2 regions of the Mycobacterium paraseoulense genome follow, and region 1 is predicted to be linked to the other one. Evidence: predicted binding sites of a transcription regulator. Region 1 holds the regulator's gene; the other holds the start of a gene.

Evidence for each region. The regulator LexA, encoded in region 1, represses DNA repair genes until DNA is damaged. The targets are predictions, from matches to a motif close to CGAACANNTGTTCG.
Region 2: a site for LexA is predicted at 8,051-8,064, ahead of G6N51_RS24055 (error-prone DNA polymerase). Genes of this name have one in related genera too.

The regions. Positions count from the first base shown of each region.
Region 1 is NZ_AP022619.1:5,983,274-5,998,079, forward strand. It holds gene G6N51_RS28160 (acyl-CoA dehydrogenase family protein) at 1-392, shown strand, start outside; gene G6N51_RS28165 (LGFP repeat-containing protein) at 966-3,200, shown strand; gene lexA (transcriptional repressor LexA) at 3,225-3,923, opposite strand; gene G6N51_RS28175 (LysM peptidoglycan-binding domain-containing protein) at 4,212-4,706, shown strand; gene nrdR (transcriptional regulator NrdR) at 4,817-5,281, shown strand; gene G6N51_RS28185 (peroxynitrite isomerase) at 5,320-5,805, shown strand; gene G6N51_RS28190 (PhzF family phenazine biosynthesis protein) at 5,832-6,518, opposite strand; gene G6N51_RS28195 (alpha/beta fold hydrolase) at 6,565-7,596, opposite strand; gene G6N51_RS28200 (proteasome assembly chaperone family protein) at 7,642-8,616, opposite strand; gene G6N51_RS28205 (trypsin-like serine peptidase) at 8,815-9,654, shown strand; gene sthA (Si-specific NAD(P)(+) transhydrogenase) at 9,651-11,066, opposite strand; gene G6N51_RS28215 (DUF4192 domain-containing protein) at 11,177-12,235, shown strand; gene G6N51_RS28220 (metal-dependent transcriptional regulator) at 12,251-12,940, opposite strand; gene sigB (sigma-70 family RNA polymerase sigma factor SigB) at 13,069-14,058, opposite strand; gene G6N51_RS28230 (DUF3099 domain-containing protein) at 14,194-14,613, opposite strand; gene G6N51_RS28235 (DUF3039 domain-containing protein) at 14,659-14,806, shown strand, end outside.
Region 2 is NZ_AP022619.1:5,131,663-5,146,468, forward strand. It holds gene cmaA1 (cyclopropane mycolic acid synthase CmaA1) at 1-863, shown strand, start outside; gene G6N51_RS24025 (2OG-Fe dioxygenase family protein) at 898-1,641, opposite strand; gene G6N51_RS24030 (SDR family oxidoreductase) at 1,683-3,677, opposite strand; gene G6N51_RS24035 (histidine phosphatase family protein) at 3,727-4,440, opposite strand; gene G6N51_RS24040 (MaoC family dehydratase) at 4,524-5,396, shown strand; gene otsB (trehalose-phosphatase) at 5,393-6,526, opposite strand; gene G6N51_RS24050 (wax ester/triacylglycerol synthase domain-containing protein) at 6,568-7,914, opposite strand; gene G6N51_RS24055 (error-prone DNA polymerase) at 8,079-11,360, shown strand; gene G6N51_RS24060 (nitroreductase family protein) at 11,460-12,104, shown strand; gene G6N51_RS24065 (YciI family protein) at 12,082-12,423, opposite strand; gene G6N51_RS24070 (tRNA (cytidine(34)-2'-O)-methyltransferase) at 12,470-12,934, opposite strand; gene G6N51_RS24075 (class I SAM-dependent methyltransferase) at 12,952-13,557, shown strand; gene G6N51_RS24080 (DUF2254 domain-containing protein) at 13,827-14,806, shown strand, end outside.

The DNA.
Region 1 (14,806 bases):
CGGCCGCGGCGATGGAGCAGGTGCTCGAGCAGACGCTGCAATACACCAAGGAGCGCAAGGCATTTAACAAGCCGATCGGCAGCTTCCAGAACAGCCGTTTCGTGCTTGCCGAGCTGGCGACCGAAGCCACCGTGGTGCGCATGATGGTCGACGAGTTCATCCGGCTGCACCTGGACAAGAAGCTGACCGCCGAGCAAGCGGCGATGGCCAAGTGGTACTCCACCGAAAAGCAGGTACACCTGATCGACCGGTGCCTACAACTGCACGGCGGTTACGGCTACATGCGCGAATACCCCGTCGCCCGTGCCTATCTGGACGCGCGGGTGCAGACCATCTACGGCGGTACGACCGAGATCATGAAAGAGATCATCGGCCGCAGCCTGGGGGTCTAGCCCAAACACCGTTGGTCGACAACGCGATCGGCCGGCCAATTCGCACGGTTACGGCAAACCCGATCGGTGCCCGCCACGCGGCCGGTTTTCTCGGGTAGATCGTGAAAGAGTTAATGGCCTCACGTACCGTCGGGACATGTGTTTCGGGTACGTCGCCCGGGTAATGGCCGACTGCCGAGCCGAAAAGCATGACGCCGCCGGGTACCTGGTGAAGTTCGGCACCGCCTGCGGGCGCCCGGTCGTCACGCAGGACGGCGGCCGTTGCTTATTGCACACGCGGTTGTCGGCTGCGGGTTTCGACACGATTATCCGAACATCGCGCGAGCGACGGTGCGGTTGGCCGCGATTTGAGCGTGGCTCGGCATCATTTCGACATCGGCGTGGTATCCGTTTTTGTAATATTCGTGATCTGACTTCGCATTTTTCGTTGGCGGGAGCAAAGTTATGCGAGCCCGGCAAAAATGCGGTTCGGAACGGGGTTGTTTCCCCGCGGTGGTACCGCGGCTCGCTCGCCGGCTGTGCAGGCGCGGGCGTAGCCGCTGATAGGGGAATAGCCGTCGGCTGGGAGGCTTGGTGAACGGGCAGAGAGGTCACATGCGCAGGCTGGTCGGGAGCGCGCTGGTCAGCTTGACCGCCGCGGCAATTGCCGCCGCCGCCTTGCTGGCGCCCCCCGCAGCGGCGTCCCCCATCGGCGACGCCGAGGCGGCCATGATGGCGGCGTGGGAGAAGGCCGGCGGTGACGGTTCGCCTCTGGGCGCCCGCAAGGGCGATGTGTACCCGGCCGGCGACGGTTTCGCGCTCGACTTCGACGGCGGCAAGATGTTCTTCACCCCGGCGACCGGCGCCAAATTCGTCTACGGGCCCATCCTGGACAAATACGAGATGCTGGGCGGCCCCGCCGGCAGCGATCTGGGTTTCCCGGCCATCAACGAAGTGCCCGGCCTGGCCGGACCCGACAGCCGGGTGGCCACCTTCTCGGCGAGCGACAAGCCGGTGATCTTCTGGACGCCCGACCACGGGGCGTTCGTCGTGCGCGGCGCGATCAACGCCGCGTGGGACAAGCTCGGCAGTTCGGGCGGCGTGCTCGGGGTCCCGGTCGGCGACGAAACCTACAACGGCGAGGTGTCCGCCCAGAAGTTCAGCGGCGGCCAGGTCTCGTGGAACAGGCAGACGAAGCAGTTCACCACCGAGCCCCCGGCTTTGGCCGACCAGCTGAAGGGCCTGCAGGTGGCGATCGACCCCACCGCGGCCATCAACATGGCATGGCGTGCCGCCGGCGGCCCCAATGGGCCGTTGGGGGTCAAGAAGGGCGCGCAGTATCCGATCGGCGGCGACGGGATCGCCCAGGACTTCGCTAACGGAAAGGTGTACTTCAGCCCGGCCACCGGCGCGAACGCCGTCGAAAGCAACATCCTGGCCAAGTACGAGTCGCTGGGCGGACCCGCCGGCAGCGACCTGGGATTCCCCACCGCCACCGAGTCCGACGGCGGCATCCCGTCCAGCCGCGTCGTCACCTTCTCCGGTGCTGACAAGCCGGTGATCTTCTGGACTTCGGAGCACGGCGCGTTCGTGGTGCGCGGGGCCATGAAGGCGGCGTGGGACAAGCTCCGCGGGCCGGCCGGCAAGCTGGGCGCTCCCGTCGCTGACCAGGCCCTCGACGGCGACGTCGTCTCCCAGCAGTTCGCCGGCGGCAAGATCTCCTGGAACCGGGCGAAGAACACGTTCAGCACGGAACCGGCCAACCTCGCGCCGTTGCTGTCCGGCCTGCAGGTGTCGGGCCAGAACCAGCCGAGTAATTCGGCGATGCCGGCCCATCCCAAGAAGTTCACGTGGCAGTCGTGGTGGTTGCTGGCCGTCATTCCGGTGGTCGTGCTGATCGTATTGGCGGGGCTGCTGGCCTTCGGGTGGCGTCGGCGTCGTGCCGCGCAGGAGGATGCCGACTACGAGCCGCACCCCGACTTCGCCGGCGGGTACGACGCCGTGGGCGACCAGCATTGGGGGCACGAGGACGTCACCACCGAACAGTTCGGCCACCAGGTGGGGGCCCCCGAAGCCGAGGCCGCCGGGCGGGTCAGCTGGCGGCGCGGCGGCGCGGACGAGGGTCCATTCGCGGGCGAGCAGGAGGACCCCGACGCGGTGGACACCGACTCCTTCTCCGTCGTCTCGCCTGCGGCCCTGTCGGAGGCCGGCTACCCCGAAATAGAGGCCGAATACGCCGGATCCGAATACGGCGAGTCCGAGTACGGCGAGTCCGACTACGCCGATGCGAATTACGCCGACGCCGAGTACGCCGGCGATGAGCACGAGCCCGCCGACCACGCCGACGACCACGCCGACGACGAGTATCTGGAGGCCGAGTACCGGGATGTCGCCGTGCCGCACGCGCCTGCGGACGCCGGATTCGACGGCGGTGCAGCCGAGGCCGCCGCGCCCGAGGCGGAGTATCCGGACATCGCGGTGGCGCACGTGCCCGCGGACGTCGCCGAGGTCGAGGCCGAGGCCGAGGCCGCCGCCACGGATGCGGAAGCGCCCGCGCCGGCGGTCACCCCATCCGAGCAGCGCGGGGGGCGGCACGCGGCCGCGGACGACGAAGACAGCGGCGCGGGGGCCGGGCCGGCCGGGCGCCCGACCATCCACCTACCGCTCGACGATCCCTACCAGGCGCCCGACGGATACCCGATCAAGGCGAGCGCCCGCTTCGGGCTGTACTACACGCCGGGCAGCGAGCTCTACCACGACACGCTCGCCGAAATCTGGCTGTCCAGTGAGGAAGTGGCCCAGGCCAACGGCTTCGTCAAGGCGGACTGAGCCGGGCGGGGTCGCGCCACGGGGCTAGACCTTGCGGATCACCGTGACGACCTTGCCGAGCACGGTCGCGTCATTGCCGGGAATCGGATCGAACGCGGGGTTGTGCGGCATCAGCCACACCTGACCGCCCGCCCGCTTGAACGTCTTGACGGTGGCTTCCCCGTCGATCATGGCCGCGACGATGTCGCCGTTGTCGGCGACGTTCTGCTGTCGCACCACCACCCAGTCGCCGTCGCAGATCGCCGCCTCGATCATCGAGTCGCCGACGACCTTGAGCAGGAACAGCGTGCCCTCGCCGACCAGCTCGCGCGGCAGCGGGAAGACGTCCTCGACGGCTTCCTCGGCGAGGATGGGCCCACCGGCCGCGATGCGCCCCAGGACCGGGACGAAGGTCGGCTCCGGCAGGGCGTCCGACCCGGCGACGTCGGTGGCCGGCGCCGCCACGTCGTCATCGGCGCCGCGGACGTCCACCGCCCGGGGGCGGTTCGCGTCGCGACGCAGGTATCCCTTGCGTTCCAGGGTGCGCAGTTGATGAGCCACCGACGATGTCGACGTCAGGCCGACGGCGTCGCCGATCTCCCGGATGCTCGGCGGGTAGCCGCGGTTCGTGACCGACGCGCGGATGACGTTCAAGATGGTGCGCTGCCGTTCGGTCAGTGATGAATCGACGGCGTGCAGTCGACCGCCCGCGCCGGCCGATGAGGTGTCGTTGCTGTCGCTCATGGCACTGAATGTAGCCCCACCGCGCCCAAGAATCAAACATGTGTTCGACTGGCGTGTCGCCGTGGCGGACGGGCACAAAATCGCCATCGACATCGTTAATCACAAAGGTGTAACTCTTCGGCGGATCGGGTATTTCAGCCGCATGTCAGCTCTGGGGACCACGGACTTGTCGGTGGCGTGGTCTAGCGTTCGACTCGTGCGACACGCTTCGCTCACATGTTCGGATTTCGAACACACGAGCGATACAGTCGAACAGCTGAGCGAATCTAGTTGACCGGAGGAACGCAGATGACAACCATCCACACGCTGGCGCCGCGTACCAGCAGCCCCCGGCGTCCGGTCAACGGACCGGTGGAGGGCCTCGGCTACGGCCGGGACGCGCTGGCCCGTTCGCGCCGCCCCGTCCCGTCGCGACCGGCGGGCGCGCCCATGCGCTACCGCGGCACGGGCGTCGCGATGTCCGCCGCGCCGCACCGCAAGCGTCCCGTCACGGTGGCCACCACCGTCTGGCTGGCGCTGGCCGCCGGTGCGATCACTCTGTGGCTGGGCCTCGTAGGGAATGTCGGTCAGGTGCTCAACGGCGCCTCCGGGAGTTCGGGAGCGCACGTGCCCGACCGGCTGGCCGTCGTGCGCGTCGAGGCGGGGGAGTCGCTGCAGGACGTCGCGCACCGGGTGGCGCCCGACGCGCCGGCCCGCCAGGTGGCCGACCGCATCCGCGAGCTCAACGACATGAACTCGCCGAGTGTGGTGGCCGGTCAGACCCTGATCGCCCCGGTCGGCTGAGGACCGCCGTGCCGGGACCGCTTATCGGCCGCGTATGCGCGTGCGGGTAAGCGCACGGGTACGCTCGAAGTGCTGCGGTACCTGGTAGTCGGCACGGCGAAGGAGCGGTCATGCATTGCCCGTTCTGCCGTCATCCCGATTCCCGGGTGATCGACTCGAGGGAAACCGATGAGGGGCAGGCCATCCGGCGCCGCCGATCGTGCCCCGAGTGCGGACGGCGTTTCACCACCGTGGAGACCGCGGTGCTGGCCGTGGTCAAACGCAGCGGAGTCACCGAGCCCTTCAGCAGGGAGAAGGTCATCAGCGGTGTCCGCCGGGCCTGCCAGGGCCGGCAGGTGGACGACGACGCGCTGAACCTGCTCGCCCAACAGGTCGAGGACGCCGTGCGCGCCGCGGGGTCCCCGGAGGTCGCGAGCCACGAGGTCGGGCTGGCCATCCTCGGTCCGCTGCGCGACCTCGACGAGGTGGCCTACCTGCGGTTCGCTTCGGTGTATCGCTCGTTTGAGTCCGCGGACGATTTCGAGCGCGAGATTCAGGCGCTGCGCGAACACCGCCAGGTCACCACCCCGAGCTGACGACCCGGCCCACGCCGTCCGGGCCTAGGCTCGTTTTCATGCCTATCGACTTGCATCCCGACCTCGCGGCCCTGGCACCACTCCTCGGGACCTGGGCCGGCCGGGGGTCGGGCGAGTACCCGACAATCCAGCCCTTCGACTACCTGGAGGAAGTGGTCTTCTCCCACGTCGGCAAGCCGTTTCTGGCGTACGCGCAAAAGACCAGGGCGCCGGCCGACGGCAAGCCGTTGCACGCAGAGACCGGATACCTGCGCGCGCCGCAGCCCGGTCACGTCGAACTGGTCCTGGCCCATCCGAGCGGCATCACCGAGATCGAGGTGGGTACGTACTCGGTCACCGGTGCCCTGGTCGAAATCGAGCTCTCCACAACCGATGTCGGACTGACCCCGACCGCCAAAGAGGTGACCGCGCTGGGCCGTTCGTTCCGCATCGACGGCGACGAGCTCTCGTATTCGGTGCGGATGGGTGCGGTCGGGCAGCCGTTGCAGCACCACCTCGCCGCGGTCCTGCACCGGCAGGGCTGAGCCCTCCCGGGTCGGCCGGCCCGGGGTCAGTTCAGATGCCGCACACCGTCATTGACGACGCGTCCCGCCACCCCCACCCAGCCCTCGGCGTTCCACGTGGTTTCGATGATCGATCCCTTGCCCTGGGTGACGTGGAGGTCGCGGCTGAGGTAGTCGGTGATGCGCATCGCGGCCGAGCCGGTCGCCTCGTCTTCCCGCACTCCGAGATTCGCGGCGAACATGCGGGCGCGCAGCGATCCGGTGGCCTGGTCGGTCCAGGCCCACAGGTAGTGCGCCGTGTCGTCGGGAAAGTCTCCCGGGTCGGCGGCGAGAAGCTCGTCGGCCGAACCGAATTCGTGGAGGCCGACCTCGGGCGCCCACTCCGAGCGGGCGCTGATTCCGGTGCGCTCGGCGGCGTAGCTCACCTGCACAAGCCCCGCCGACACCTGCAGCGTGTTGATCGGCGTCCCGTGCTCCCGCAGCCACCACGCCGCACCGACGGTCGGGTGTCCGGCGAACGCGATCTGGATCAGCGGGGTGTAGATGCTGGCGTGTGCCGTGGTTGACCCGGCGGCGGGAACGTCGACGAAAACCGTTTCGCTGTATCCCAATTGAGTGGCCAGCCGTTGCCGGTCGGCCGGTCCCACCTGGCGGGCATCCACGACGCCGAGTGGATTGCCGAAATTCCCGTCTTGATCGGTGAACACCCGCAACACGGTGACGTCGATACCCATGGCCCGACTGTACGGCCCCGGCCGCCGCGGCACCGACCAAGGTGGTTCAGGTGGCGCTGCGTTCGTCGGAATCCATGGCGTTCAGCACGGCGACGCGGGTGGGGGCCGGCCCGCTGACGGCCTTCTCGCCGCCGCCGGTGCGCAACAACGCGCGCAGGGCGGCCTGATCGTATTCGGCGGGCGCGGTGCTGTCGATGAAGCGCTCGACCACGTCGATGAAGCGGGCCGGGTCGTCGTGGAAGGGGAAGTGGCCGGAGCCTTCGAAAATCTCCAGGCGGGAGCCGGGCATGGCGGCGTGGGCCATCCGCGCATGCCCCACCGGGACGACCGAGTCCTTGGCGCCCCAGACGATCTGCACGGGGATGGCCTCGGTCAAATAGCAGCGGTCCAGCATGGTGACGATCTGCCCGCGCCAGTCCACCACCGCCCGCAACGTGCGGCTGAAGGCCGCCGAGGCCGTCGGCTCCGGCAGGTCGTCGAGGATGCGCAGCATGTTGGGCAGGTCGCGGCCCAGCCCCGTGCTGCCCAGCATCGTGCCCAGCACCCGCCCGAAGATCTGGACGGCCGGCAGCACCAGGGGCAGTCGCAGCAGCGCGAGGGCCTCACTGCCCATCGGCAACGAGGCCCACCGCAACACGAAGTTCACGTCCTTGGTGACGCCCCCGGCGCCGACCAGGATCAGGCGCTCCACCAAATGCGGGAACTGGTAAGCGAATTGCATGGCCACCCCGCCGCCCAGCGAGTGGCCCACGATGGTCACCCGCTCGATGTCGAGGACGCTGAGCAGGTCGCGCATCCCGTTGGCGTAGGCGGCGACCGAGTAGTCGGCGCGCGGTTTGTCCGATCGCCCGTGGCCCAGCAGGTCGGGGGCGATGACAGTGAACCGCTGGGCGAGCTTGGCCTGCACGGTATTCCACGTCGTCGAGTTGTCACCGATGCCGTGGACCAGCAGGATCGCCGGCCCGTCACCGGCGATCCGGTAGGCCCGCTTGTAGCCGTGAATGGTACGGAACTCCAGCCGCGGGGCGGCGACCTCACGCACCGGGCGGAGAGTGCTTTTGCGCTTCCGCTCGCTCATGTCGCCAACCTTGGTCTCGGGCCGCGATGAGGCCGGGTGGAAAGGTCAGACCTGGTCGTCGTCGTCCCGCTTTTTCTCCGCCTGCTGGGCGAGGAATCGCTCGAACTCTGCGCCAAGCTCGTCGCCGCTAGGCAGGTCCTCGTCCCGAGTTAGTAACGACCTGTTCTCCTGAGCGTCGATGAAGGCATCGTACTGGCGCTCGAGCGCGGTCACCACTTGAGCAACCTCCGCGCTCGCCTCGACCTGCTCGTCGATCTTGGCCCGGATCACTGCCGCCGCTTCGGTCAACGCCGTCAGCGGCAACTCGAGCGACGCGATCTTGGCCACCTGCTCGAGCAGGGCCTCGGCGGCGGCCGGGTAGTCGGTCTGCGTCAGGTAGTGGGGCACATGCACGGTGTAGCCGACGACCTCGTGACCGTGCTGGGCCATCCGGTACTCCAGCAGATTGGACGCGCTGGCCGGGACCTGGATCTCGGAGATCCACGGCGTGAACTCGGCGATCAGCTCGGGGTTGTTGGAGTGCGCCGTCATCGTGATGGGCCGCGTGTGCGGGACCGCCATCGGGACCGTGCCCAGGCCGATGGTCTGCCGCACGCCCAGACGCTCGGCCAGCAGGCGCACCGCGGTGATGAAGCGCTCCCACTTCAGATCCGGTTCCATGCCGGCGAGCAGCAGGAACGGGGTACCGATGGTGTCACGCAACGCGTACAAGCTCAGTTCCGGCTCGTCATAGTTCGTGAAGTGATCGGTCTTGAACGTCATCAGCGGCCGCCGCGACCGGTAGTCCAGCAATTCGTCGATGGCGAAGGACGCGACCAGCTCGGTGTCCAAAGCCGCCTTCAGGTGCGACGAGGCCAGCCGGATCGCGTGACCGGCGTCGGAGAAACCCTCCAACGCGTGCACCAGCACCGGGCCTCGGCCATCCGACGTCGACAACTGCGGCGCCGGCAGCTCGAGCTCGTACATGCCGGCCTGTCCCGGCTGGTAGTCCGGCTCCTGCGGGTCCTCATCGTGAGCCATCGGGATCGCCTCCTCTCGGGGGTTTCTCCATGGGTGCCCTACCAGTGTCCCCCGAATCAGTGGGCATCAATATCAAACAGCAATGTGAAGTTCGCGTTTCATCCAGAAGAGAACACGTCGGGGGTTGGCAGGGCGAGTCGCTTGCGGGTCGGGAGGGACGCGACGCGTTGAAGTCGGCTCGCCGTGCGGGTGTCAGGCATGATGAAACCGATGCGCGTACCGACCGTGATGCTGTGCCTGGTGGTCGCCGTGGCGACGTCAGTGACGTCGTGCAAGCGGCCGCCGGGCGATCATGCGTCGGCCCCGCCGGCCGCGCCTCCGCGGAGCAGCGCGCCGGTGCAGCGGCTCGGTCAGCCGCAGCAGAAGGCGGTGGCGGGGCCGGTGGACCCCGACAAGCGCGTCGGCGCGATCTTCATCGACGGCGGCCCGCTGCACGTGTGCACGGGCTCGGTCGTGCATTCGGCGGGCGGCAACCTGATGATCACCGCTGCGCACTGCCTGGCCGGGGCCTCCAAGATCACCTTCGTGCCCGGCTTCGCCGGCGACGCGCCCCCGGCTCCGGCCGACGTGTGGAAGGCCGACGCCGTTTATCTCGACCCCCGCTGGACCGCCAGCAAGGACCCCAACGCGGACTATGCAATCGCGCGGCTGAGCAACGACGCCGGGGACTCGGTCGAGTCAAGGACCGGCCTGGCGTTGACGCTGGGCACGACGCCGCCGCCGGGTAGCCACGTCACCGTGATGGGCTATCCGGCCGGCGTGGGCGGTGCGCCCATCGGGTGTCAGGCCAGCACGTCGTTGACCGAGGGCGGGTTCCCCTCGTTTCCGTGCGAGGGGCTGGTGGACGGCACCAGCGGCGCGCCCTGGGTCAGCGGCACCACGGTCACCGGGGTGATCGGTGGTTTCGAGCGCGGCGGGTGCGCCGCGAACGTGTCGTATTCGGCCCCGTTCGATGCGCAGACCGCGCAGCTGCTGACCCGCGCGGACGCCGGCGGGCCCGGCGACCCGGTTCCGGGCGAACTCGACGACAGCTGTTAGCGGCGGAACTGGTTGAGCGCGCGCACCTTGTTCATCACGTCGAGCGCCGCCACCTTGTAGGCCTCGGAAAAAGTCGGGTAGTTGAACACGGCGTCCACCAGGTATTCGACCGTGCCGCCGCAGCCCATGACGGCCTGCCCGATGTGCACCATCTCGGTGGCGCTGGTGCCGAAGATGTGCACGCCCAGCAGCTTGAGATCGTCGGTGGACACCAGCAGCTTGAGCATCCCGTAGGAGTCGCCGGCGATCTGGCCGCGCGCCAGCTCGCGGTAGCGGGCCACCCCCACCTCGTAGGGGATCGCGTTTTTGGTGAGCTCGACCTCGGTCGCCCCGACGTAGGACACCTCGGGGATGGAGTAGATGCCGATCGGCTGCAGCTCGGTGATGCCCTCGCACGCTTCGCCGAAGGCGTGGTAGGCCGCCAGCCGGCCCTGTTCCATCGAGGTCGCGGCCAGCGCCGGGAACCCGATCACGTCGCCGACGGCGTAGATGTGGGGCACCTTGGTCTGGAAGAAGTCGTCGACGAAGATCCGGCCGCGGTTGTCGGCCTCCAGCTCGGCGTTGTGCAGATCCAGGTGGTCGGTCTGGCCCTGCCGCCCGGCCGAGTACATCACCGTCTCCGCGGGAATCTGCTTGCCGCTGGCCAAGGTGGTGACGGTCCCCGCCGAGCCGACGTCGACCGCGGTCACCTCCTCGCCGAATCGGAACGTCACCGCCAGGTCGCGCAGGTGGAACTTCAGCGCCTCCACGACCTCGGGGTCGCAGAAGTCCAGCATGTCGCCCCGCTTCTCCACGACGGTGACCTTGGTGCCCAGCGCGGCGAACATCGAGGCGTACTCGATGCCGATCACCCCCGCGCCGACCACCACCATCGACGCGGGCAGCGATTTGAGGTCGAGGATCCCGTCGGAGTCGAGCACCCGCTCCTCGTCGAACTCGACGCCGGACGGTCGCGCCGGCCGGGTGCCGGTGGCGATGACGATGTATTTGCCGCTGACTAATAGCTTTTCGCGCCGGGAGGGGTCTTCGACCTCGATGGTGTGCGGGTCGACGAACCGCCCGTGGCCCAACAACAGGTCGATGCGGTTGCGCATCAACTGGTTGCGCACCACGTCGACTTCCTTGCCGATGACATGCTGGGTGCGGGCCAGCAGGTCGGCCGGGGTGATCTTTTCTTTGACGCGGTAGCTCGCGCCGTACAGTTCGCGCTGGCTCATCCCGGTCAGGTAAAGGACGGCCTCGCGCAACGTCTTTGACGGGATGGTGCCGGTCTGGACGCATACACCGCCGAGCATCTGGCCACGTTCGACGATCGCCACGGACTTGCCGAGCTTGGCCGAGGCGATGGCTGCCTTCTGCCCGCCGGGGCCCGAGCCGATGACTACCATGTCGTACTCTTGCGCCGAACTCATGGGGTAACAGTAGAGCAGCGGAACTCACAGTGCTGGGTTCATTCACAGGCCCGGGATTCCGCCGGTTCTGCGAGCGCCGGTTGACGGCGGGGACCGTCAGCGTGGTGCCCATGACGACGCATCGACCTGACTTCAAACTGAATCGTCCCGGCGCACTGATCGCCGCGCTGCCGGCCGTTCTCGGCTTTGTTCCCGAAAATTCATTGGTAGTGGTGTCTTTGGATGGCGGTGACCTCGGGGCGGTGATGCGGGTCGACCTGTCCGACGAGCTCGCCGCCCGAGTCGGCCACCTGGCCGATGTCGCCGCCGCGGCCCGGCCCGACGCCGCCATCGCGGTGATCGTCGACGCGGAGGGTGCGCACTGTCCGGGGTGCAACGACGAATACCGGCAGCTGTGTGACGCGCTGGCAAAGTCATTGTCGCAACACGACATCGAGCTGTGGGCCGCGCACGTGGTCGACCGGGTCGCGCTCGGCGGGCGCTGGCATTGTGTGGACGGCTGCGGTTCGAGCGGCCTGGTCGACGATCCCTCGGCGTCGCCGCTGGCGGCCGCGGCGGTGCTCGACGGCCGGCGGCTCTACGCGCGGCGCGCCGACCTGCAGGCCGTCATCGCCGTCGAGGACATCGCGCGGAGCGCCGAGCTGACCGGCGTGATCGACCGGCAGGCGACCAGGCGCGCGACGGCCCACCGCGCCAACCCGGGCCGCTGCGCGCGAAGCGACGTCAGGCACGCCATGGCGGCGGCCACGCGGGTGGCCGCCGGCGAGGCGCTGTCGGAGACCCAGCTGGCGAAGCTGGCCTGCGCGCTGACCGACGCGCAGGTGCGCGACATCCTCTACGCCCTGGCGGTCGGCGAGAACGCCGGGGCGGCGGAGTCGTTGTGGGCGTTGCTGGCGCGCACCCTGCCCGCGCCCTGGCGGGCCGAGGCGCTGGCGCTGCTGGCGTTCAGCGCCTACGCCCGCGGCGACGGTCCGCTGGCCGGGGTATCGCTGGAGGCCGCGTTGCGCTGCGAGCCCGAGCACCGGATGGCGGGCATGCTGGACACGGCGTTGCAGTCGGGGCTGCGGCCCGAGGACATCCGGGAACTGGCGCTCACCGGCTACCGACTGGCCAAAGAGCTCGGTGTGCGGATACCGCCACGGCGGGCGTTCGGCCGCCGGGCATGTTGAGCCGGCGCCGAGCGGTCAGACTTTCTCGACCTTGACGGCGTGCGCCATCTCGTGCGGCAGCGTGACGTTCTCGTGGCCCGGGATGACGATGGTGACCCCGGCGGGGCCGGTCTCGACGGTCACCCGGGCGTTGGGGACGACGCCGGCGTCCTTCAGGCGGGTGATCAGGTCGATGTCGCCTTGCACGTGCTCGGTCAGCTGGCGGACGACCACGGCCACCGGCGAGCCGGGCGGCAATTCGGTCAGCCGGACGAGGTTGGCGTCCTCGGCGCCGGATTCGGGGTCCACGCCCAGGTCCAGCAGTCCCGGAATCGGGTTGCCGAAGGGGGAGGTGGTCGGGTGGTTGAGCACCTTCACCAGCCGCCGCTCCACGTCCTCGCTCATCACGTGCTCCCACCGGCACGCCTCGGCGTGCACTTCCTCCCAGGGCACCCCGATGACGTCGACGAGCAGTCGTTCGGCGAGGCGGTGCTTGCGCATCACGGCGATGGCCAGCGCCCGGCCCTTGTCGGTGAGCTCGAGGTGGCGGTCGCCGGCGACGTGGAGCAGCCCGTCGCGCTCCATGCGGGACACGGTTTGGCTGACAGTCGGCCCACTCTGGTCGAGCCGCTCGGCGATGCGCGCACGCAGCGGCGTGACGCCCTCTTCTTCGAGGTCGTAGATGGTCCGCAAGTACATCTCGGTGGTGTCAACCAGGTCGTTCATTCAGCACCTTCCATCGACGCCGAGTCTACTTGGCCAGCTGCGCGAATGGGTGCAACGCTTCCCCGACAAGCAGTATGCCCGCCGCGTCCGCGGCGGGCATACCGTCTTGCTACTAGTTTTTGGAAGCCTCAGCTTGCGTACGACCGTAGCCGGTCGGCGCGCTCGCCGTGGCGGAGTTTGGACATTACGTCCCGTTCGATTTGTCGGACCCGCTCACGCGAGAGGCCGAACAGCTTGCCGATCTGGTCCAGGGTTCGTGGCTGGCCGTCGTCCAGGCCGAAGCGCAGCCGGATCACCTGGTGCTCGCGCTCGTCGAGAGTGGCGAGCACGCTGCGGATGTCGGTGTGCAGCAGCTCGGCGATCACCGCGTTCTCGGCGGACATGGCCTCGGCGTCCTCGATGAAATCGCCCAGCGGTGCTTCCTCTTCGGAGCCGACCGGCATGTCCAGGCTCACCGGGTCGCGGCTGTGCTCGAGCAGGTCGTTGATCTTCTCGACCGGGATGCCGGATTCGGCCGCCAGTTCCTCGTCGGTGGCCTCGCGGCCGAGGTTCTGGTGCATCTCCCGTTTGATCCGCGCCAGCTTGTTGACCTGCTCGACCAGGTGGACGGGCAGGCGGATGGTGCGGCTCTGGTCGGCCATGCCGCGGGTGATTGCCTGACGGATCCACCACGTCGCGTACGTGGAGAACTTGAAACCCTTTGTGTAGTCGAACTTCTCCATCGCGCGGATCAGCCCCAGGTTGCCCTCCTGGATCAGGTCCAGCAACGGCATGCCGCGACCCGTATAACGCTTGGCCAGCGACACCACCAGGCGCAGGTTGGCTTCCAGCAGGTGACGGCGCGCGGCCTGGCCATCGCGCACCACGGCCTCGAGGTCGCGTCGGCGGTTCTCGCCGAGGCGCTTACGCGTGTCGAGCAGATGCTCGGCGTAGAGCCCGGCCTCGATGCGCTTGGCCAGTTCAACTTCGCCCGCCGCGTTCAGCAGTGCCGTCTTACCGATGCCATTGAGATACACGCGCACGAGGTCAGCGGCGGGGCTTTGAGCATCCAGATCGCCGTCAAATCTGCTCGTGCTGGCGTTCGCCATAGCGACCTCCCGTTCGGCTTGTACTGTCATCGAGTTCAACGACAGATCAGCCCTGAGAGTTCCCAGCCGCTTGCCATCTCACACGTCTTGACGTGCACAGATGTGCCGTCGACCTGAGAATGTCCTAAGAAGTGTGACCCATTCCCGTCTCGCCGCTCGCCTCGGCTAGGGGATGATGTCGCCGCCCGGGCCCGGGGGCCAGCCCGGTTGCGGGCGGGGCGGCGCCTCGAGCGCCGGGTGCTCGGCCGTCGGGAACAACGGGGTGCGGCGGTGGGCGTCATCGAACCGCCGGGGCTCGTCGGAGCGCCGCGGCGGCCGGTCGTTGGCGATCAGGACGGCCATCCACGGCAAGGGCACCGACACCGCCACGATCGCCAGGGAGATCAGCCCGTTGTGCCACGCGCCGTACGCGAGCGCGGCCAGGATGAGCGCCGGGATGCGGAACGCCATCAGCGTCAGGTATTTCCGCACCCGTGCGCGGTGCTGCTCCTCGTAGGAGGGCTCGGCGGCGGTGATGAGGACTGGCCTGCCGTCGTCGTCGAATCCCAGCTGGGAATCGCGCTTCATTCCTCCACTGTCCCACACGGGACGGATTCCGGCAGGAGCGAGTTACGGGGCACAATGTGAGGCATGCAGACCCAGACGATCGAGCGCACCGACACCGACGAACGCGTCGACGACGGGACCGGCAGCGATACGCCGAAGTACTTTCACTACGTCAAGAAGGACAAGATCGCCGAGAGCGCGGTCATGGGCAACCACGTGGTGGCGTTGTGCG
Region 2 (14,806 bases), 850 kb from region 1:
GGGGGACAGACTTAACGCCGCACTTCGACGATGTGCAGGCCCACTACGACTTGTCGGACGACTTCTTCCGGCTGTTCCTGGACCCGACCCAGACGTACAGCTGCGCCTACTTCGAGCGCGACGACATGACGCTGGAAGAAGCGCAGATCGCCAAGATCGATCTCGCCCTCGGCAAACTTGGGCTGCAACCGGGCATGACGTTGCTGGACGTCGGCTGCGGCTGGGGCGCCACCATGATGCGCGCCGTGGAAACCTACGACGTCAACGTCGTCGGCCTCACCCTGAGCCGCAACCAGGCCAATCACGTCGAGCAGCTGATCGCCCGGTCCGACAGCCCCCGCTCGATGCGGATCCTGCTGCAGGGCTGGGAGCAGTTCGATGAGCCCGTCGACCGGATCGTCAGCATCGGCGCCTTCGAGCACTTCGGGCACGAGCGCTACGACAAGTTCTTCAGCCTGGCGCATGGCCTGCTGCCCGACGACGGGGTCATGCTGCTGCACACCATCACCGGGCTGCACCCGACGGAGATGGTGGAACGTGGCATGCCCTTGTCGTTCCTGTTTGCCCGCTTCGTCAAATTCATTGTCACCGAGATCTTCCCGGGTGGGCGGTTGCCGTCGATACCGATGGTGCAGGAGCGCGCCACCGCGAACGGCTTCACCGTGAGCCGCGTGCAATCGCTGCAGCCGCATTACGCGAAAACGCTCGACATCTGGGCCGCCGCATTGCAGGCCCACAAGGATCAGGCCATCGCGGTGCAATCCGAGGAAGTCTACGAGCGGTACATGAAATACCTGACCGGTTGTGCCGAGATGTTCCGCATCGGCTACGTCGACGTCAATCAGTTCACGCTGCTGAAGTAACTCCCCGCCCACCCCGCGGGCGGCCGCCGCCGTACTACGGCCAGGCCGAGGCGAAGGTGATCACGAGGACGTCGCGCTGCGCCGGGCCCGAGTCGTCGATCGGCCGGATCGGGGAGACGCCGTGCAGGGTGCGGCGGTCGTCGCCCAGCATCAGCGTGCCGGGCTCGGCCAGCGTGGTCGCCAGCAACTGGCGGCCGTCGGAGTCGCACACCGTGCTCTCGCCGCCGATGGCGTTGCGCCGCCCGACCAGCAACGAGGTGACCAGGGTGACGCCGTCGCGGTGCATGCCCTCGGGCGTGGGATGGCCGCCCTCGTCCGTCGACGACCGAATCCGGAACGGATGGACCTTGACGTTCCACTCCGCCACCTCGTCGAGGGCCGCCGCCACCCGGGCCAGCAACCCGATCAGCTTATGCAGCAAGGGATCCCGGGCGAACGCATCCGTCAGGGGCTCGAAGTCGCGCTCCCTGCCGATGTAGAGGGGGTTGGAGTCCTGCGGCTGCACGAACGTGGTCCTGGGCATCGGGCGCAGCACGCGATCGCGCAACGCGTACTGGCCGTACCGGCGCATTCGCTGCACACCGAGCTCGGCCGCGTAGGGGTCGGGGCCCAGGCGCCGCCAGTGCCCGGCGAACCGGGTCCACTCCTCGCGGGCCGCGCCCAGGCCGCGCGTCACGTCGAACGCGGACATCACCGCGGCGCCCGTCGCGGCGACCAGCCGGGCCGCGGCGGCCACCGGGTCGGCGTCCGCCCGCTTTTCGGGAAGAGTCCGGCTCATCGCGCCGGAATACCGCGATCGGATGGGTTGAAACGCCCGAATTACCAATGCACCCCGGGCACCAGGCGCACCAACCGCTTGACTCCTCGCGGTGTCCGGATGCCGGCGGTGACCGCGCGGACGGGCCGCCTCGGTTTGCGTGGGGCCTGGGCGGCCGCGGGCGGTTCGGTGGGCAGCCCGCGGGCGGCGGCGGAGTCGGGGTAACCCAGGTAGAGCTGGTGCAGGATGCGCCGGGACGTCCGCGGCGCGAAATAGTTGCCGGCCTCGGCGAGGGTGCCCAGCGGGGTGTCGATGCGCGCCGGCTTTTCCACCAGGGCCCGCACCACCATGGCGGCCGCCCGCTCCGGGCTGATCGCGGGCACCGGGTTGAGCCGGTGCGACGGCGCGATCATCGGCGTATGCACCAGGGGCATATGGATATTGGTGAACGTGATGTGGTCGGACAGCGTCTCCGAGGAGACCACGTCGGCGAATGCGTCCAGCGCAGCCTTGGTGGGCAGGTACGAGCTGTACTTGGGGTTGCGCGCCTGCACGCCGGCGCTGGAGACGTTGACCACGTGGCCGAAGCGGCGCTCGCGCCAGTGCGGCAACAAAGCCAGCACCATGCGCACCGCGCCGAAGTAGTTGACCGCCATCACCCGCTCGTAGTCGTGCAGGCGGTCGGTGGAGTTGACCACCGAGCGGCGGATCGACCGGCCGGCGTTGTTCACCAGGTAGTCGACGTGGTCGAAGCGGCCCAGGATGTCCTTGATGGTGTGCTCGACCGAGGTGGAATCGGTGACGTCGCAGGTGAAGGCGTGGGCGTCGCCGCCGCCCGTGCGGATCTCGGCGACCAGTTGGTCCAGCGCGTCGGCGTTGCGGGCCAGGGCGAAGACCGTCGCTCCCCTTTCCGCCACCGCGATCGCCGCCGCCCGGCCGATGCCACTGGAGGCGCCGGTGATGATGACGTGCCGGCCGCGCAGCGGATCGCTGCGCCGGGCTCGGTCGGGGTCGAGGTGTTCGGCCCAGTAGCGCCACAGCTTGGGGGCATAACTGGAGAACTCGGGTACGCCGATTCCGCTGCCCCGCAGCGCTTCCCGGGTCTTGTCGCTGACGAACGTCGGCTTGAGGTCGACGAGGTCGAAAACCTCGGCCGGGATTCCCAACTGGGTGGCGGCCATGTTGCGCAGCACCCTGGCCCGCCCGCGCACCTTCAGCACCGGTGCGGCCACCGAGCCGGGCAGCGATCCGCGCACCGGCGGCAGCCCGGCCGCTTTCGCGACACCACGGTAAATGCCGCGCAGCCCAACGGTTTTGGGGGCGGTGAGGTGGAACGCGCGGCCGTCCAAGCCGTCGATATGCATGAGCGCGGCGAGCGCGTCGGCGACGTAGTCGACCGGCACGATGTTGGTGCGGCCGGTGTCGGGCAGCAGGATCGGCGTGACCTTGGGCAATACGGCCAGCGCCGACAATACGCCGAAGAAGTAGTACGGCCCGTCGATCTTGTCCATCTCGCCGGTGCGGGAGTCGCCCACCACTACCGCCGGGCGGTAGATCCGGTAACGCAGCCCGGGCGTCGACCGCACCAGCAGCTCGGCTTCGAACTTCGTCCGGTGGTACGGGGTCGGCAGCTGCTGGCCGACGTCGAAGTCGTCCTCGGTGTACTCGCCGGGGTGCTCGCCCGCCACGGCGATCGAGGACACGTGATGCAGCGTCGCGCCCAGCCGTTGCGCCAGCTCGATCACGGCGCGGGTGCCTTCGACGTTGGTGGCCCGCTGCTCGGCTTCGCCGGCGGTGATGTCGTAGATGGCCGCGCAGTGCACGACGTGGTCGATGCGGCCCAGCTCGGCGAGGGTCTCGTCGGTCAGCTCCAGCTCCGGCAGCCCCGCGACCAGTGGTTTGACCCGCTCACCCCACTCGGAGGCGAGCCGTTCGAAGCGGCCCAGCGACGGCCGCCGGACCAGCACCCACACCTGCGCATCGGGCCGGGCCTCCAGCAGGCGACCGACGACGTGGCGCCCAATAAACCCGGTACCGCCGGTAACGACATACCGCATGCAGCCCATCGTGGCGGCTGGGGGCCACCGCGTCAACCGTTCCCGCGCGTCAGCTGTGGAAGTCGCGAATGCCGTCCCAGTCCACCAGGGTCCAGCCGGTCACCGGGTTACCCGTGATCACCACGCGCCCGATGTTGGGCAGCGGGTGGCTGGTCAGCAGGGTGTCCTTGGCGTTCTTGGCGTTCATCAGCGTCCAGTACTCGATGGCGAACTTGTGCGAGAACAGCACGGGATTGTGCTGGCCGCTGGCGTAGACCTTCTGGATGGCCGCGGTGAACCTGTCGTTGAACTCCCTGCCGTTGACCGACCCGGGGATGCTGTCTTGCCTGTCGCCCCTGAGCCAGTCCGCCGGCGCCAGCAGGTATGTCGCGCCCTCCTGGGCAACCGGCTTGCCCTCGAACCAGCCGGCGTTGATCTCCTGGATGCCTTGCAGCACCTCGACCTGCTTGCCCAGCTCGGCGGCCAGCGGCGCGGCGGTCTGCTGGGCTCTGGCCATGGTGGAGGCGTAGATGCCGTCGTAGTCCTTATGACCCGCCTGGTGGGCGACCTGCTGGGCCTGCCCCTTGCCCTCGGGGCTCAGGCCCGGGCCCGGCACCGAGGTGTCGATGATCCCGCTGGCGTTGGCTTCGGACTCGGCGTGCCGGATGAACGTCACCGTGATGCTGCGTGCCTGCGGCGATCCGCCACAGGCGCCGACGATTACGGCCGCGGTGAGCGCCGCGACGACCTTCGAGACATTCCGGACCAACCTGCGCTTCGGCATGTCGATAGCCTGCCCTGCCGACCGCATCGGTGGGAAGGGTTTGCGATGGTTAGGTGGAGAAAATACGTCAGAAGGAGACTCAGATGGCGATTGACCCGAGTGCGGTCGGCGCGGTGACCGAACCCATGCTGTTGGAGTGGACCGACCGCGACACGCTGCTGTACGCGCTCGGCGTCGGCGCCGGCCTCGACGATCTGTCCTTCACCACCGAGAACAGCCACGGCATCGACCAGCAGGTGCTGCCCACGTACGCGGTGATCTGCTGCCCGGCGTTCGGGGCGGCCGGCAAGGTCGGAACGTTCAACTGGGCCATGCTGTTACACGGCTCGCAGGAAATCCGGCTGCACGCGCCGCTGCCGCCCGCGGGCAAGCTGTCGGTGGTCACCGAGGTCGCCGACATCCAGGACAAGGGCGAGGGCAAGAACGCGATCCTGGTGTTGCGCGGCCGGGGCACCGACCCCGACTCGGAGAAGCTGATCGCCGAGACGCTGACCACCCTGGTGATCCGGGGCGAGGGCGGGTTCGGGGGAGTGCCCGGTCAGCGGCCGGTGGCTCCGGAGATCCCCGACCGCGAGCCCGACGCCCGGGTCCCGCTGCCCACCCGGGAGGACCAGGCGCTGATCTACCGGCTTTCCGGTGACCGCAACCCGCTGCACAGCGATCCGTGGTTCGCCCGGGAGATGGCCGGGTTTCCCAAGCCGATCCTGCACGGGCTGTGCAGCTATGGGGTGGCGGGCCGCGCGCTGGTCGCCGAGCTCGGTGGCGGCGTCGCGGCCAACGTCACCTCGATCGCGTCGCGGTTCACCTCGCCGGTGTTTCCCGGCGAGACGCTGACCACGCTGATCTGGCGCACCGAACCGGGCAAGGCGGTGTTCCGGACCGAGGCGTCGGACGCCGAGGGTTCCGGCCCTCGCGTGGTGCTCGACGACGGCGCGGTGGAATACGTCCAGGCCTAGCGGGACAGCCGGCCCGCAAGGCGGGCGGTGAACTCGCTGGCCCGCGCCGGGCTGTCCAGCGCGAACTGCGCCGCGGTAGCGCGGTCGCCGTCGTCGTAGTGCCGCACCAGGATCGGCACGCCACCGTCGCGCACCGCGTCGAACGCGTCTTCGTCGGTGATGTCGTCGCCGAGATAGACCGGCGTCCGGACACCGGACTCGGCCTCGGTCAGGTGATCGAGCACCCAGCGCAGCGTTTTGCCCTTGTCCCAGTCCAGGTCCGGGCGCAGCTCGATGACCTCGCGGCCGGTGGTCACCCGGAGCCCGTCGCGCCGGCCCGCCGCGCGCACCGCGGCCGCCACCTCGCCGACCCGGTCGCGCGCGGCGTTGCGGTAGTGCACGGCGACCCCGAAGCGCTTGTGCTCCACCACCACACCGGGGATGGCGCCCAGCCGCTCCCGCAGCTCGCCGGCCGCACGCTCCAGCACCGGCACGGCCGTCGCGGCGGCGTCGTTCTGGTGATGCGCGCCGTCGGGCGCCGTCAGCTCGAAGCCGTGACTACCGGCATACCAGATTCCTTGCACCCCAACCCGTTTCGTCACGTCGGCCAGATCCCGGCCCGACAGCACCGCGACCGGGCACCGGGCGGCCAGCTGCTGCAGCGCCTCGGTGGCGCCCGCGACCGGGGTGGCGGCATCCGGGTCGTTGACGATGTCGGACAGCGTGCCGTCGAAGTCGAAGAACACCGCCGGCCGCCGAGCGGCCAGGTCGTCGAGGGCCACCAGCGCGTCGGGCAGCTGCGACATTCGCCGGTCCCCGGTGCGCACGGTCACCTCGCCGAGGTCGGCGACGACCGCGTCCGCGCCGGCGCCTCGCAGCGCGTCACCAGGCCCGGCGTCGACGCCGATGACCAACGCGAACCCGCCGGCACGCGCGGCCTCGACGGCCGCCGCGTCGGTGGTGACGACCACGCACCGGCCCGGTCGCGCGCCCAGGCCGTCGGCCACCCTCGACAGGCTTTCGGGGGAGGAGAAAGCGGCGGTGCCCACCCCGATCTCACGCAGCCGCCCGTCCAGGGCGGCGTCGGATGCGTCGAAGAGCACGGCGTCATGGCGGCGTGGGTCGATGACGACCGGCCCCGACTGTGGCATGCCCCAACCTTCTCACGATGGTCGGACCGGCCGGGAGCGGGTCAGTGCCGCGCTTGTCCGGGGAAAGGCGGGCGCGGCCCCGGCGCGCGGCCGGGGAACGCGCGCGGCGACCGCTTGCGGCGGCGACCGCTGAACAGCAGGACCGAGTCCTGGCTGAGCGCGACCAGCCGCGCCATGCCCAGCTCGATCCCGGCGGCCAGGCACGTGACGTCGAACGCGGCGCCGGGCTCGGCGGTGATGCCGAAGACGAGTTCGTCGCCGTAGCTCAGCACCGCGACCCCGGTGCTCAACTGAACGGCGGTCGGCGGGACGGGCAGCACGCGCACCATCGTCTGGCCCATGAGGCGCAGCCGGTGCCGGGGTCCGGGCACGTTCGTCGTCAAGGTCACGACGGCGCGCTGCGGCAGCCGCGACAGCAGCTGTATGACGTTGTCCCGCACCACGCTCGGCAAGGAGTTGAGCGCCGACTCGACGATGCCGCCGGTGTGGGGCGGGTGAGTTTCCTTGTCGTTCCACCTCGCCTGCACCGCGCGCAAGCGCTGGACCGGGTCGTCGTGTTCGACCGGCAGGTAAGGCGAACGGGCGGGCGCCGGCACCAGGGCGCGCAGCGAGCCCGCCCGCGGCTCCTCCCCGCGGCCGAGCAGCACGGTCCGGAAGCCCTCGGTGGCCGCGGCCAGCGCGACGTCGTCGATGGTGACATCGAACCGGCGGCAGACGCGGTCAACGTCGGCGATCGGGACGCGCACCGTGGCGTAGCGGCGCAGGATGGCGGCCCGGTCCCCCGTCCGCAGCGCGGGCCAGACCGCGGCGAGCACGGCGCCGGTCGCGGTCCACGACGCCCGCCACAGCGCATCGGCCCAGACCTCCCGCCGCCTCGACGGCCGCGAAAGCTGCTTGTCCACGGAGGCATCCGCGAAGGCGTCGTCGTCGGCGTCGTCACACAGCCTGGTGAGCAGATGCGCGGGTGAGCTGCCGCCGAGCAGGCGGTGATGGGTCTTCATCAGGATCGCCCACCGGCCACCCTTCAGGCCCTCGATCACCCAGCACTCCCACGGCGGACGGTCCGGGCGCAGGGGGCGCTCGAGGGCGTGGGAGATGGCCCCGGCCAGCTCGGCGTCGTCGCCCGGCCGGGGGATCGCCACCTTGTGCACGTGCTGGGCGAGGTCGAATCCCGGGCAGTCGACCCAGTCCTGATCCGGCGGGTGCGCACGCGGCACTTGCGTGCAGCGCGGTATCGTCCGAATGCGTTCGGCCAGAAGGCGACTGAGGCGCCGGTAATCGGGTGCGCCGCCGTCGACGATCGCCACGGCGGCGATCGCCAGGCCGGCGTGCTGGTCGGGATCCCGCGCCGTCAGGAATGCCGTATCCAGTGCCCTCACCTGCGCCATGCTCGCCCCCGCCGAAAATCTCGCCTGGTTACCAGTGTCTGCCCGGCCCCCGCGCCCGCGGTAGGCGCGCGGCGTTAAGAGCTTGTTTATGAGTTGAAGATCGGTTTAACAACGGTTGGCCGGGCCGGAGGAAATTCGAACACACATTCGATAGACTGTCGGCCGTGGGTTGGTTTAACGGCCCGCCGAGCTGGGCGGAAATGGAGCGGGTGCTCAACGGCAAGCCCCGCCATGCCGGCGTGCCGGTGGTGCCCGGGGAAGACGCCCCCCTGTCACCCAGGCGCGGAACGTACCGGCCGCCGGACGACACCCGGGCGGCCCGCTCGTCCGTTCCATACGCCGAGCTGCACGCGCATTCGGCGTTCAGCTTCCTCGACGGGGCCAGCACGCCGGAGGAGCTGGTCGAGGAGGCCGCCCGGCTGGGGTTGCGCGCGCTGGCGCTGACCGACCACGACGGCCTGTACGGTGCGGTGCGGTTCGCCGAAGCGGCCGCCGAGCTCGAGCTGCGCACCGTGTTCGGCGCGGAACTGTCCCTGGGGCGCGGGGCCCGCACCGAGACGCCCGATCCGCCCGGCCCGCACCTGCTGGTGCTGGCCCGCGGCCCGGAGGGCTACCGGCGGCTGTCGCGGCAGCTGGCCGCGGCGCACTTGGCCGGCGGGGAGAAAGGGAAGCCGCGCTACGACGTCGACGCGCTGACCGAGGCCGCCGGCGGGCACTGGCACATCCTCACCGGATGCCGCAAAGGCCATGTCCGCCAAGCGCTTTCCAATGGCGGTCCGGACGCGGCGGAGCGAGCGCTGGCCGACCTGGTGGATCGTTTCGGCGCTGGGCGGGTCAGCATCGAGTTGACCCACCACGGTCAACCGCTCGACGACGAGCGCAACGCGGCGCTGGCCGCCCTCGCGCCGCGCTTCGGCGTCGGCGTCGTCGCCACCACCGGGGCGCATTTCGCGGGGCCGTCGCGGCGTCGGCTGGCCATGGCGATGGGCGCCATCCGGGCGCGGCAGTCCCTGGACGCCGCCGCGGGCTGGCTGGCCCCACTGGGTGGTTCGCACCTGCGGTCCGGCGAGGAGATGGCCCGGCTGTTCGGCCAGCGGCCCGAGGCGGTGACCGCCGCCGCCGAGCTCGGTGAACAGTGCGCATTCGGGCTGGCGTTGATCGCCCCGCAGCTGCCGCCCTTCGACGTGCCCGCCGGGCACACCGAGGACAGCTGGCTGCGGCAACTGACCATGATGGGGGCGCGAGACCGCTACGGGCCGGCCGATGCCGCGCCGCGCGCGTACTCCCAGATCGAACACGAGTTGAAAGTCATTGCGCACCTGACGTTCCCGGGCTACTTCCTGGTGGTCCACGACATCGCCCGGTTCTGCCGGTGCAACAACATCCTGTGTCAGGGCAGGGGATCGGCGGCCAACTCCGCGGTTTGTTACGCCCTGGGCGTCACCGCGGTGGATCCGGTGGCCAACGAGCTGTTGTTCGAGCGCTTTCTGTCGCCCGCCCGTGACGGACCGCCCGACATCGACATGGACATCGAGTCCGACCAGCGCGAAAAGGTCATCCAGTACGTCTACGACCGCTACGGCCGCGACTACGCCGCCCAGGTCGCCAACGTCATCACCTACCGGGGACGGATCGCGGTGCGCGACATGGCCCGCGCCCTGGGGTTCTCGCAGGGCCAGCAGGACGCCTGGAGCAAGCAGCTCGGCCATTGGGACGGGCTCGCCGATTCGCCCGATGTCGAGGGCATCCCACCGCCGGTGGTCGACCTGGCCAACCAGATTCGTAACTTGCCGCGGCACATGGGTATTCACTCCGGCGGCATGGTGATCTGCGACCGGCCGATCGCCGACGTGTGCCCGGTTGAGTGGGCGCGCATGGAGAACCGCAGCGTCCTGCAGTGGGACAAGGATGACTGCGCGGCAATCGGTTTGGTGAAGTTCGACCTGCTCGGGCTGGGCATGCTGTCAGCGCTGCACTACGCGATCGACCTGGTGGCAGAGCACAAGGGGATCGACGTGGACCTGGCCAGGCTCGACCTCTCGGAGCCGGCGGTGTACGAGATGCTGGCGCACGCCGACTCCGTCGGCGTGTTCCAGGTGGAGTCGCGGGCGCAGATGGCGACCCTGCCGCGGCTGAAGCCGCGGATCTTCTACGACCTGGTGGTCGAGGTCGCCCTGATCCGGCCCGGGCCCATCCAGGGCGGATCGGTGCACCCCTACATCCGCCGGCGCAACGGGCTGGACCCGGTCGTCTACGACCACCCGTCCATGGAGCCGGCGCTGCGAAAGACGCTGGGGGTGCCGCTCTTTCAGGAGCAGCTGATGCAGCTCGCGGTCGACTGCGCCGGCTTTTCGGCCGCCGAGGCCGACCAGCTGCGCCGCGCGATGGGCTCCAAGCGTTCCACCGAGCGCATGCGGCGGCTGCGCGGCCGGTTCTATGACGGCATGCGCGCGCTGCACGGTGCCCCCGACGAGGTGATCGACCGGACCTACGAAAAGCTGGAGGCCTTCGCCAATTTCGGCTTCCCGGAGAGCCACGCGCTGAGTTTCGCGTCGCTGGTGTTCTATTCGTCGTGGTTCAAGCTGCATCACCCGGCGGCGTTCTGCGCGGCGCTGCTGCGGGCGCAGCCGATGGGTTTCTATTCGCCGCAGTCGCTGGTGGCCGACGCACGCCGGCACGGCGTGACGGTGCACGGCCCGGACGTCAACGCCAGCCTGGCGCACGCCACCTTGGAAGATGCAGGGAACGCCGTCCGCCTCGGGCTGGGCGCCGTTCGCCACATCGGCGACGACCTCGCCGAGCGGCTGGTCGAGGAGCGAAACACCAACGGCGCGTTCGCTTCCCTGCTGGACCTGACGACCCGGCTGCAGCTCTCGGTGCCGCAGACGGAGGCGCTGGCGACGGCCGGGGCGCTGGGTTGCTTTTCCATGTCCCGGCGCGAGGCGCTGTGGGCGGCCGGGGCGGCCGCCACCCAACGCCCGGACCGGTTACCGGGCGTGGGCTCGTCGTCGCATGTCCCGGCGTTGCCCGGGATGAGCGAGCTGGAGCTGGCCGCCGCCGACGTGTGGGCCACCGGCGTGTCCCCGGACAGCTACCCGACGCAGTTCCTGCGGGCGGACCTGGACGCGATGGGGGTGGTGCCCGCCGAGAAGCTGCTCGGCGTGCCCGACGGCGACCGGGTGCTGATCGCCGGCGCGGTGACCCACCGGCAGCGGCCCGGGACGGCCCAGGGGGTGACGTTCCTCAACCTCGAGGACGAGACGGGGATGGTCAACGTCCTCTGCACGCCGGCGGTGTGGGCGCGGCACCGCAAGCTGGCCAACACCGCGCCCGCGATGCTGGTGCGCGGCCAGGTCCAAAACGCAAGCGGCGCAGTCACCGTCGTCGCCGAGCGGCTGGGCCGCATCACCCTGGCGGTCGGCTCGCGCTCGCGCGACTTCCGGTGACCTCTTTGGCCGAACGTGTATCCACTGCGGAGATTCCGGCTCATTTTTCGCGCTGAGTGCACGCTCGGCGGGGGTCGGCCGCCTCGGTAGTCTCCAAGCATGACCCTCAACCTGTCCGTCGACGAAGTCCTCACCACCACCCGCTCGGTCCGCAAACGCCTCGACTTCGACAAGCCCGTCGGCCGCGACGTGCTGATGGAATGCCTCGAACTGGCGCTGCAGGCGCCCACGGGATCCAATTCGCAGGGCTGGCAATGGGTGTTCGTCGAGGACGCCGAGAAGAAAAAGGCGATCGGCGACGTCTACCTGAAAAACGCCCGGGCCTACCTCAGCTCACCCGCTCCCGAGTACGGCGAGGGGGACACCCGTGGCGAGCGGATGGGCAAGGTCCGCGACTCCGCGACCTACCTCGCCGAGCACATGCACGAGGCGCCCGTGTTGTTGATCCCGTGCATCGAGGGCCGCGACGACCAGACGCCGTTGGGCGGGGTGTCGTTCTGGGCCTCGCTGTTCCCCGCGGTCTGGAGTTTCTGCCTGGCGCTGCGTTCCCGCGGGCTGGGCTCGTGCTGGACGACGTTGCACCTGCTCCGCGACGGTGAGCAGCAGGTGGCCGACGTGCTGGGCATTCCCTACGGCAAGTACAGCCAGGGCGGCTTGTTCCCGATCGCCTACACCAAGGGCACCGACTTCCGCCCCGCCAAGCGGCTGCCCGCCGAGCAGGTCACGCACTGGAACGGCTGGTAACGAGCGGCCACACCTCGACAACCCCATGCGCGACCGCGCAGGGCGTGTGACTCACCCGCTCGATCGCCGCGTCGAGGTCGTCGGCCTCCAACACGGCGAACCCCGCGATCGGCAGCGCCGACCGCTGGAACGGGCCCTCCTCGACCCGCACGCCCGCCCGGTCCGGATTGCGCACCGTCACGGGCCGTCCCGCGATCCCCACAACTGCGCCGGCAGCGCCCAATTCATCGTCGCGCGCGTGCGCGGCCTGTTTGCATTCGTCGCTGACCCGGTGGTAGCCGGCTTCGTCGCCATAACCGATCGTGATGAAGGTTGCCATGCCATTGTTGACCGCCGCGCGGCCCGATTCTCATCGCGGCGGTCGACTACACCGCCCCGTCATAGCCGTGTTGCCGCCACGCCTCGTAGACCGCGACGGCCGCGGCGTTGGACAGGTTCAGGGATCGGCGGCCCGCGAGCATCGGGATGCGCACCCGCTCGGTGATGTGCGGATCGGCCAGCGTCGCGGCGTCCAGGCCCGTGGGTTCGGGCCCGAACAGCAGCACGTCGCCCGCCCGGTAACCGACGTCGGCGAACGAGGTGGTCGATTGCGCGGTGAAGGCGAACACCCGCGCCGGCGAGAGCGCGTCCCACGCGGCCTGAAGCGACGGGTGGACGGTGACGGACGCCAGGTCGTGGTAGTCGAGCCCGGCCCGCCGGAGCTGGGGCTCGGACAGGTCGAACCCCAGCGGCTCGACCAGATGCAGTTCGCAGCCGGTGGCCGCCGCGGTCCGGATGGCGTTGCCCGTATTCGGGGGGATGCGCGGGGAGTAGAACATCAGCTTGAACACAACGCGATAATGGTCGCATGGTCGAGCAGAGCCTCTGGATGCGGAAAGTCGCTGCCGATCCCGGACATTCGCACTGGTATATCGAGCGGTTCCGCGCCATGGCGCGGGCCGGTGACGATCTGGCCGGCGAGGCCCGCTTCGTCGACGCGATCGCGCCCCGCGGCGCGCGGATCCTGGACGCCGGTTGCGGTCCCGGCCGGTTGGGCGGGTACTTGGCCGCCGCCGGTCACCACGTCGTCGGCGTCGACGTCGACCCGGCGCTCATCGAGGCCGCCGAGCAGGATTACGCCGGCCCGCGCTGGCTCGTCGGAGACCTCGCCGAGCTGGACCTGCCCGCGCGCGGCATCGCCGAACCGTTCGACGTGATCGTGTCCGCCGGCAACGTCATGGCGTTCCTCGCCCCGAGCACCCGGGGACCGGTGCTGAGCCGGCTGCGGGCCCACCTCGCGGACGACGGCCGGGCGGCGATCGGCTTCGGCGCCGGCCGCGACTACGATTTCGCGGAGTTCCTCGGCGACGCGGCGGCGGCCGGGTTCGCGCCCGACCTGCTGCTGTCCACCTGGGACCTGCGACCGTTCACCGATGACTCGGATTTCCTCGTCGCGGTCCTCCGCCCGGCGTAGCTTCCGGCGGTCCCTGTTTGCCAGGGCCGTGCGCCCGCGGGCGGGTTCACCTTGGAGGGGCCCGTCTGCTCAGCACGGATTCTGGTGAGCTGGCCCGCGGGCTGTCATACTCGTCGGATTGCCACGTCGACGCGATCGCGCCCATCCCCACCGCCGCCCTTGCCCAACAGAAACCCGGCCCGCCGACGGCGGATCTTTTCCGTCCGGGATGGCGTCGCAGCCGTTGGGACGGTCCGTCGGGGCGGCTGTTCGGTGAGGCGGACATTTCGGTGAGGCGGACATTCGAGTCCGCGCGCGACGGCGTCCGGACCCGGTTGTGGCCGTTGCCGCTGGCGAGTGTCATCTGCGCGGCGCTGGCAGGGGTGTGTCTGCCCATGCTGGACGCGCGGATAGACGAGGGGTTGCCGCCATGGGTGACCGATGCGTTGTTCGGTGGCGACGGGGGCGCGGCTCGCGCTCTTCTCAGTGCAATCGCCACCTCACTGATCACCGTGACATCGTTGACGTTCTCTCTCACCGTGGTGACGTTGCAGCTGGCGAGCAGTCAGTTCTCTCCACGACTGCTGCGGACCTTTACCAGCGACCTTTTCGTTCAGGCGACGTTGGCGGTGTTCTTGTCCACGTTCACCTATGCGCTGACAGTCCTGCGTGCGGTCCGTGGCGGCGACGGCGGCGGGGCGGCGTCCGTGCCACGGGTCTCGGTGACGGTCGCCTTCCTGCTCGGCATCGTGAGCGTCTTGGGCCTGGTGTTGTTCCTGGCCCACCTGGCGCGCCAGATCCGCGTCGAGACCATGCTGCGCGATGTCCATGATGATGCGAGCCGCACGGTGCGCATCGCGACGGGCCCGCTCGACGATCGGCGCCCGCCTCCCGCTCTCCCCGCCCCGCCCGCCGACGCTCTGGCCATCACCGCCCCGTCATCGGGATTCCTGACCAGCATCGACGAGGCCGGGATGCGTTGCGCGGCAATCGACTCGGACGCCAACCTGATCATCGACTGTTATCCCGGCAGCTCATTGGTCGAAGGGGTTCCGATCGGAGTGGCATGGCCCCGGCAGGACCGCATGACCGACGAGGCCTTCGAACGGCTTCAGCGCGCGGTGCAGCGCTCCATCAGGGTGGGCTATGAGCGCACCGCGGCGCAGGACGTGTCTTACGGTCTGCGGCAGCTCACCGACGTCGCGAACAAGGCGCTCTCGCCGGGCATCAACGACCCGACGACCGCCATCCACGCGCTGGGGCATATTTC